DNA from 2 places in the Streptomyces sp. NPDC018263 genome. Region 2 is predicted to be linked to the other one. Evidence: riboswitches for the same ligand, from Rfam matches in the RefSeq annotation. Region 2 holds a riboswitch; the other holds the start of a gene.

Region 1 (4,292 bases), on a different contig from region 2:
CGAGTTCGCCCTCTTCTACGTCGGCTGCGGCTACCTCGCCCTGCTCGGGTACGCGCTGGCCAACGCGGACTCCGAGCAGTCCCTGGTCGGCGCCTCGGGGGCCATCTCCGCGGTCCTCGGCGCCTTCCTCCACCTCTTTCCGCGGGCCCGTGTCACCAGTCTCCTCCCGTTTCTCTTCTTCCTCCCGCTGCGCTTCCCGGCCTGGGTGGTGCTGCCCTTCTGGGCCGGCCTGCAGTGGTACGCGGCGGGCCGCGCGCCCGAGGGTCCCGGCGTCGCCTACCTCGCCCATGTGATCGGCTTCTGCCTCGGCTTCGGCTACGCCTGGCTCCGGTACGGGCGCAGGCGGTGCGAGAAGGAGGGTCCGGGCGAGACTAGAGTTGGGGCCGCCCCGGCTCCGGCGTCCAAGGGAGAGAACCAGCCGTGATCACCGCGATCGTCCTGATCAAGACCAGCGTGGACCGGATTCCGGAGATCGCCGAGCAGATCGCCGCGCTGGAGAGCGTGAGCGAGGTCTTCTCCGTCACCGGCACCTACGACCTCATCGCCATGGTCCGCGTGGCCCGCCACGAGGACCTCGCCGAGGTCATCCCCGGCCGCATCAGCAAGATCCAGGGCGTGGAGGGCACCGACACCCACGTCGCCTTCCGCACCTACTCCCAGCACGACCTGGAAGCGGCCTTCGCGATCGGCCTGGACAACTAGTCCCCTCCCCCGGCTGGTCCCCTCCCCCGGTACGCGGTCAGCTCTCCGGGACGCAGCGGCCGTTCTCCGTGCGGTAGGTCCAGCGGGCGCCCCGGGTGACCAGTTCGCGGACCGCTGTGACGAACCGGGTGACGTGCTCGTCCGGGGTGCCCGCGCCGAAGCTGACGCGGACGGCGTTCAGGGTGCCGGTGCCGCAGCCGGCCTGTTCGGCGGCGTTCGCCCCGAGGAGGGCGTGCACCAGGGGGTGGGCGCAGAAGAGGCCGTCGCGGACGCCGATGCCGTACTCGGCGGAGAGCGCGGCGGCGAGGTGGGAGCTGTTCCAGCCCTCCACCACGAAGGACAGCACGCCCACGCGCGGGGCGTCGTCTCCGAACAGGGAGAGCACCCGCACCTCCGGCACCTCGGCGAGGCCCGCCCGGAGCAGACCCAGCAGATGCCGCTCACGCGCGGCCGGCGCCTCGGGACCGGCCTCGGCGAGCGCCCGGCAGGCCGAGGCGATCGAGTAGGCGCCGATGACATTGGGGGACCCCGCCTCGTGCCGGGCGGCACCCTCGTGCCACTCCACCTCCACCGAGCCGTCGGCCCGCCGTGCCACCGTGCGGCTGGCGCCGCCGCCCGCGAGGTAGGGCTCGGCCGCGGAGAGCCAGTCCGCCCGCCCGGCCAGCACCCCGGAGCCGAAGGGCGCGTACAGCTTGTGCCCGGAGAACGCGATCCAGTCGACGTCCAGCTCGCGCACGCTCACCGCCTGGTGCGGCACCAACTGGGCGGCGTCCAGCACGATCCGCGCCCCGGCCGCGTGCGCGGCGGCGGCCAGCTCACGCACCGGCCACACCTCGCCGGTGACATTGGAGGCACCGGTGACGCAGACCAGCGACGGGCGCGCGGTGTCCCGGCCGGCGAGGGCACGCTCCAGCGTGCGCACGGCGCCCTCGTGGCTGCGCGGGGCGTCCAGGAAGGTCACGTCGGCCGCGCGCCAGGGCAGCAGCGCGGCATGGTGCTCGGTCTCGAAGACGTACACCTGGCACCCGGCGGGCAGCGCGCGGGCCAGCAGGTTCAGCGAGTCCGTGGTGGACCGGGTGAAGACGACCTGGTCGTCCTCCCGGCAGTGGAGGTACTCCGCGACCGTGCGGCGGGCGTTCTCGAACAGCTCGGTGGAGAGCTGCGAGAGGTGTCCGGCGCCCCGGTGCACGCTGCCGTAGTAGGGGGCGTAGGCGGCGACGTCGTCCCAGACCCGCTGGAGCGCGGGGGCGCTGGCGGCGTAGTCGAGCGCGGCGTAGCCGACCTCTCCCCCGGTGACGAGCGGCACGCGGACGTCCCGGCCGAGCACGGGCAGCGGGGCGGGGACGACATCGGTGGCGGCGGGGGCGAAGGCGGTGGAGACGGACATGGCTGAACTCCCGTGAGGCAGGCCGGAGTCACCGCGCGCAGGGCATGCGGACGCGGCACCGGAGAAAGGGTGGAAGGGGGTGTGCGGAGGCGGGGCTCGGCGGCCCTAGCGCATTCGCTTGCTCACGGAAGAAGGCTCCCTCGTACGACCAGGACCCCTGGTTCTCGAGGGGTCCGCGCTTGCCGTGGACCTTCTGGACCACGGCCTGGTCCTCACCCGGAGCACCCCGCCACGGACGGAGGGTTGCCGGACAGCCGGCCGGGGCCGCATGGCTGTCGCTCATGACCTGATCGGGAAGCTAGCCAAACGGAGCGCGCGGCGCAACCGACGTCCGGATGCCGGAACGCCGACGCGGCGAGGAGCAACCGCTCCCCGCCGCCCCCGCGGAACGACTCCTACCGGTTGCTGGCGGCCACCCACCGCTCCAGCGTGCGCGCCGCCGCCCCGGAGTCGATGGACTCCGCCGCTCTCGCCATGCCCGCCCGGAGCTGGTCCGCCAGCGGCTCCCGCGTCGGGTCCAGCGCGACCAGCGCGGCCGCCGAGTTCAGCAGCACCGCGTCCCGCACCGGTCCCCGCTCGCCCTCCAGCACCTTGCGGGCCACCATCGCGTTGTACGCCGGGTCACCGCCGCGCAGCGCCTCCACCGGCACCAGCTCGATGCCGACGTCACGGGGGTCGAAGACCTCCTCGGTGAACTTGCCGTCGCGCACGATCCACACCCGCGAGGGCGAGGTCGTGGTCAGCTCGTCCAGCCCGTCCTCGCCCCGGAAGACCAGCGAGGAGTTGCCGCGCTCGGCGAAGACGCCCGCGACGATCGGTGCCATGGCCAGGTTGGCCACGCCCACCGCCTGGGACCGCACCCGTGCCGGATTGGTCAGCGGACCGATCACGTTGAAGACCGTACGGACGCCGAGCTGGCCGCGGGCGGCGCCGACATGGCGCAGCGCCGGGTGGAACTTGACCGCGAAGCAGAAGGTGATCCCCGCCTCCTCGGCTACCTCGGCCACCCGCTTCGGCGTCAGCTCCAGGTTGACCCCGAGCCGCTCCAGCACGTCGGAGGAGCCGGACGCGGAGGACGCGGCCCGGTTGCCGTGCTTGATGACCTTCGCGCCGGTGCCGGCGACCACGATGGAGGACATCGTGGAGATGTTCACCGTCTTGGCGCCGTCCCCGCCGGTGCCGACGATGTCCACGGTCCGGCCGGGCACCTCGATGACATTGGCGTGGTCGTACATCGCCCGGACGATGCCGGTGATCTCCTCGACCGTCTCGCCCTTGGCGCGCAGCGCCACCAGGAAGCCCGCGATCTGGGCGTCCGTGGCCTCGCCGCGCATGATCCGGTCCATCGCCCAGGCGGTGGCGTCGGCGCTCTGGTCCCGGCCCTCCAGCAGGGCGTTCAGTACCTCGGGCCAGGAACGGCCCGCCGCGGTGTCGCCTCCAGCGGGGGTCACAGCGCTCATCAGGCCGCTCCTGGGTGTGTGTGAGGAAGACAGGTGTTCCGGGCACGCGGGGTGCCCGGTCCCACCCTATCCAGCCCGAACAGGGCGAAGGGCCCCGCCGGTGTTCCGGACGGGGCCCTTCGGCCGTGGCGTGGCGACGCGCGCGGGGATCAGTGGTGGCCGTGGCCGCTCGTGATCTCCTTGTACTCGTCGACGGTCGGCTTGGGGATCTGGTTGTCCTTGCCGTAGTAGGCGTTGGACAGCTTGACCCGCAGCCGCTCGGTGGGCTTCACCTTGCGCTCGACCCCGTTCTCGTCGACCGTGGGGCCGATCTCGGCGGGCTCGTACTGGTGGTGCGCCGTCAGGGTGTGGAGCTGGTCCTGGCTGAGCGGCTCGTGCACCTCGATGAACTCACCGTGCGGCAGGCGCTTGATGATGCCGGTCTCCCGGCCGTGCAGCACCTTGTCCTTGTCCCGGCGCTGGAGGCCGAGGCAGATCCGCTTGGTGACGATGAACGCGATCACCGGTCCGGCGAAGAAGAAGATCCGGACGAACCAGGTGACCTGGTTGATCGACAGGTGGAAGTGGGTGGCCCACAGGTCGTTGCCACCGCCGACCAGACCGATCATGTACACCGTGATCCAGGCGACGCCGAACGCGGTACGCGTCGGGGCGTTGCGCGGGCGGTCCAGGATGTGGTGCTCGCTCTTGTCACCGGTGACCCAGGACTCGATGAACGGGTAGACCGCGATGGCCATCAGCAC
Region 2 (4,292 bases):
GCTCGGTGCTACGGCGTTCAGCCCCGCAGCGCGTTCAACTGGTCCAGGAACCACTTGGTGGGGGGCAGGGCCGTGGCCGCTGCGGCCAGGTGCTTGGAGCGTTCCGCGCGGGCCGGGTCCGGGAGGGTCAGGGCCTCGTGGAGGGCTTCCGCCGTGCCGACGATGTCGTACGGGTTGACGGTGATCGCGTGCTCGGAGAGTTCCTCGTAGGCGCCCGCCTCGCGGGACAGCACCAGGGCCACGCCCTCGTCGGAGACGACCGGGACCTCCTTGGCGACCAGGTTCATGCCGTCGCGGATGGGGTTGACCAGGGCCACGTCGGCAAGGCGGTACGCGGCCAGGGAGCGGGCGAAGTCGTCGTCGAGGTGGAGGAGGACCGGCGTCCAATCGGGCGTGCCGTACTCGGAGTTGATCTCCTCCGCCACCCGGCGTACCTCGTCCATGTAGGAGCGGTACAGGGCGAGGTCCTGGCGGGAGGGGTAGGCGAAGGCGACGTGGACCACGCGCTCGCGCCACTCGGGGTGGTCCTCCAGGAGACGGCGGTACGCCAGCAGGCCGCGCACGATGTTCTTGGACAGCTCGGTGCGGTCCACCCGGACGATCGACCGGCGCCCCTCGCCGATCTGCTCCCGCAGCACCGCCATCCGCTCGTCCACGTCGGCCCGGTGCGCCCGCTCCCGCAGGAACTCCGCGTCCGCGCCGAGGCCGTGCACCCCGATCTCCGTACCCGACGGAATGCCCGGACCCAGCACCGCGTGGCAGCAGTCGGTGAACGCGTCCGCCCAGCGCCGGGTCAGGAAGGCCGCCCGGTCCGCGCCCAGGATGCCGGTGAGCAGCTCGGCCGCGATGTCGTCCGGGAGCAGGCGGAAGTAGTCCGGCGGCGCCCAGGGCGTGTGCGAGAAGTGCCCGATGCGCAGGTCGGGCCGGAGCTTGCGCAGCATCCGGGGGGCCAGCGCCAGGTGGTAGTCCTGGATCAGCACGGCCGCTCCCGGTGCCGCCTCCTCGGCCAGCGCCTGGGCGAACGCCTGGTTGTAGGCGCGGTACGCGTCCCACTGCCGGCGGAACTCCGCGTCGAACACCGGCTCCAGCGGCGTCTGGTACATCATGTGGTGCACGAACCACAGCGCCGAGTTGGCGATCCCGTTGTACGCGTCGGCGTAGACCTCGGCATCGATGTCCAGCATCCGCACCCGCTGCCCGCCGGTGTCCTCGGCGGGCAGCAGCCCGCCGTCCGCGCGCCGCACCGCCTCCCGGTCACCGTCCCCGAGCGCGGCGCACACCCACACCGCGTCCGTGTCCGGACCGATCGCCGACAGCCCCGAGACGAGACCGCCGCCACCCCGGCGGGAACTCAAGGACCCGTCGGGACCCACCGTGTACGAAACCGGGCCGCGATTGGACGCGACCAGCACCTCAGCACCCTGCGTAGCCATGGCCTCAACCTAGCCCGGCCCACAAATGCTCAAACGTACGCGCGACCGGCGAGCCGGACCGTATACGGCCGGGCTCACGCCACCTTCCGCTCCGCGTACTCCGCGATCTCCGCCATCGGCGGCCGCTCCTCGGTGTCCACCGAGTACGTACGCGGCTCGAACCCGCCCACCCCCCGCTCGAACTGGGTCAGCGCGGGCCGCACCAGGTGCCCGCGCGCCAGCCGGAGCTGCGCGGTGCGGTAGATCGCGGCGGCCATCCGGCCGAGCGCCTGCCCGTCCTGGTGCCGGTGCTTGCGCACGCCGACGTCCACCTGGGCCAGCGCGTCCAGCCCGACCAGATGCAGCGAGTCCACCAGCATGCCCAGCTCGACCCCGTACCCCACGGGGAACGGCAGCCGCTCCAGCAGCGAGCGGCGGGCCGCGTACTCCCCGCCCAGCGGCTGCACGAACCCGGCGAGCTGCGGCCAGTGCAGGTTCAGCAGCGGGCGGGCCATCAGCTCGGTCACCCGGCCGCCCTGCCCGGCGGCGCCGCCCAGCGGACGGTCGTACATCGCCTTGACCAGGTCGATCCCCGGATCGGTGAGCAGCGGGCCGACGATGCCGAGGACGAAGTCGGAGGAGAACTCGCGCAGGTCGGCGTCGACGAAGGCGATGACGTCACCGCTGGTCACCAGCAGGGAGCGCCACAGCACCTCGCCCTTGCCGGGCACGGCGGGCAGCCGGGGCAGGATCTCGTCCCGGTGCACCACTCGCGCCCCCGCTGCGGCGGCCACCTCGGCGGTGCGGTCGGTGGACCCGGAGTCCACCACGACTATCTCGTCCACCAGCGGAGCCTGGAAGACCAGGTCGTGGCGGATCACGGAGACGATGTCACCGACCGTCGCCTCCTCGTTCAGCGCGGGCAGCACCACGGAGAGGCGCTGACCGGACCGCTGCTTGGCGGCCAGCACGCGGTGCAGCGGGCGGTCGGCCACGGACCAGGAGCGGGTGGCCAGCCAGCGTTCGGTTTCCTCCAGCATGGTCTTCGGCTCCTCACTGCCTGATCCATCTCGCGGTTCGGACGACACCTTCAACTCTCCTGGCCTTCGGTTACAGTCTTGAACAACGCCGATGACCATCGCATGTCGAGGTCGGACGGCGTTCACAACCGAATACCGCTCATCCAGAGGGGCAGAGGGAAACGGCCCGATGAAGCCCCGGCAACCCTCCAGCCGGTCTCCCGTGCGCGACACACCGCCGCACGCGCGAGGCTCCCGGCTAGGGAAGGTGCCAAATCCGTCTCACGGCGAGATGCGTCGTGAGGAAGATGAGGAGAAAGGGCCTCGCCTCCATGGCTGTGCAGACTGTCGCCACCCCCACCGTCGATCTCGGACCCGCCGCCGCCCTGAGCTGTCGGGAGTGCGGACACCGCGTCCCGCTCGGTCCCGTCTTCGCCTGCGAGGAGTGCTTCGGGCCGCTGGAGATCGCCTACGACTTCTCCGCGTACGACACCGAGAAGCTCCGGGCGCGCATCGAGTCCGGCCCCGCGAACATCTGGCGCTACGCCCCGCTGCTGCCCGTCCCCGCCGACGTGGCGGACAAGCCGAACCTGAACCCCGGCTGGACCCCGCTGGTCAAGGCCGATCGCCTGGCGCGTGAACTCGGCGTCACCGGCGGGCTGTTCGTCAAGGACGACTCCGGCAACCCGACGCACTCCTTCAAGGACCGCGTCGTCGCCCAGGCGCTGGAGGCGGCCCGCGCCTTCGGCTTCACCACCCTCTCCTGCTCCTCCACCGGCAACCTGGCCGGCGCGGTCGGCGCCGCCGCCGCCCGCGCGGGCCTGCGCTCCTGCGTGTTCATCCCGCACGATCTGGAGCAGGGCAAGGTCGTCATGGCCGCCGTCTACGGCGGTGAGCTGGTCGGCATCGAGGGCAACTACGACGACGTGAACCGCTTCTGCTCCGAGCTGATCGGCGACCCGGCCGGCGAGGGCTGGGGCTTCGTCAACGTCAACCTCAGGCCGTACTACGCCGAGGGCTCCAAGACGCTGGCGTACGAGATCTGCGAGCAGCTCGGCTGGAAGCTGCCCGACCAGCTCGTGGTGCCGATCGCCTCCGGCTCCCAGCTCACCAAGATCGACAAGGGGCTGAAGGAGCTGATCGCGCTCGGCCTGGTCGAGGACAGGCCGTACCGGATCTTCGGCGCCCAGGCGGAGGGCTGCTCGCCGGTGTCGGCCGCGTACAAGGCGGGCCACGACGTGGTGCGGCCGCAGAAGCCGGACACCATCGCCAAGTCCCTCGCCATCGGCAATCCGGCCGACGGGCCGTACGTGCTCGACATCGCGCGCCGCACCGGTGGCGCGGTGGAGGACGTGACGGACCCCCAGATCGTGGACGCCATCAAGCTGCTGGCCCGCACTGAGGGCATCTTCGCCGAGACGGCGGGCGGGGTGACGGTCGGTGTCACCGCCAAGCTGATCGAGTCCGGCGCGCTGGACCCCTCGCTCACCACCGTCGTCCTCAACACCGGCGACGGCCTCAAGACCCTGGACGCGGTCGCCGGCACCGGTCTGACCGCGACCATCCGCCCGAACCTGGACTCCTTCCGAGAGGCTGGCCTCGCATGAGCGTGACCGTTCGCATCCCGACCATCCTGCGCACCTACACCGGCGGGCAGGCCGAGGTCGCCGCCGAGGGCGGCACGCTCGCGGAGGTCATCGAGGACCTGGAGAAGAACCACCAGGGCATCGCCGCCCGCGTCCTGGACGACCAGGGCAAGCTGCGCCGCTTCGTGAATGTCTACGTCAATGACGACGACGTGCGTTTCGAGGGCGGACTTCAGACCGCCACGCCCGACGGCGCGGGTGTCTCCATCATTCCG

Evidence for each region. A riboswitch is a leader RNA that binds a small molecule or an ion and turns the genes downstream of it on or off. The one in region 2 is predicted to bind S-adenosylmethionine.
Region 1: another riboswitch for S-adenosylmethionine. It lies ahead of ACZ3HQ_RS23805 (aminotransferase class V-fold PLP-dependent enzyme); the one in region 2 lies ahead of thrC (threonine synthase).

The regions. Positions count from the first base shown of each region.
Region 1 covers NZ_JBVHFA010000008.1:205,189-209,480, forward strand. Annotated here, with positions in the region: gene ACZ3HQ_RS23795 (rhomboid family intramembrane serine protease) at 1-424, shown strand, start outside; gene ACZ3HQ_RS23800 (Lrp/AsnC family transcriptional regulator) at 421-702, shown strand; gene ACZ3HQ_RS23805 (aminotransferase class V-fold PLP-dependent enzyme) at 740-2,089, opposite strand; SAM riboswitch class IV at 2,260-2,376, opposite strand; gene trpD (anthranilate phosphoribosyltransferase) at 2,485-3,549, opposite strand; gene qcrB (cytochrome bc1 complex cytochrome b subunit) at 3,699-4,292, opposite strand, start outside.
Region 2 covers NZ_JBVHFA010000005.1:199,512-203,803, forward strand. Annotated here, with positions in the region: gene ACZ3HQ_RS16525 (alpha,alpha-trehalose-phosphate synthase (UDP-forming)) at 18-1,433, opposite strand; gene ACZ3HQ_RS16530 (glucosyl-3-phosphoglycerate synthase) at 1,508-2,452, opposite strand; SAM riboswitch class I at 2,589-2,746, shown strand; gene thrC (threonine synthase) at 2,764-4,038, shown strand; gene ACZ3HQ_RS16540 (MoaD/ThiS family protein) at 4,035-4,292, shown strand, end outside.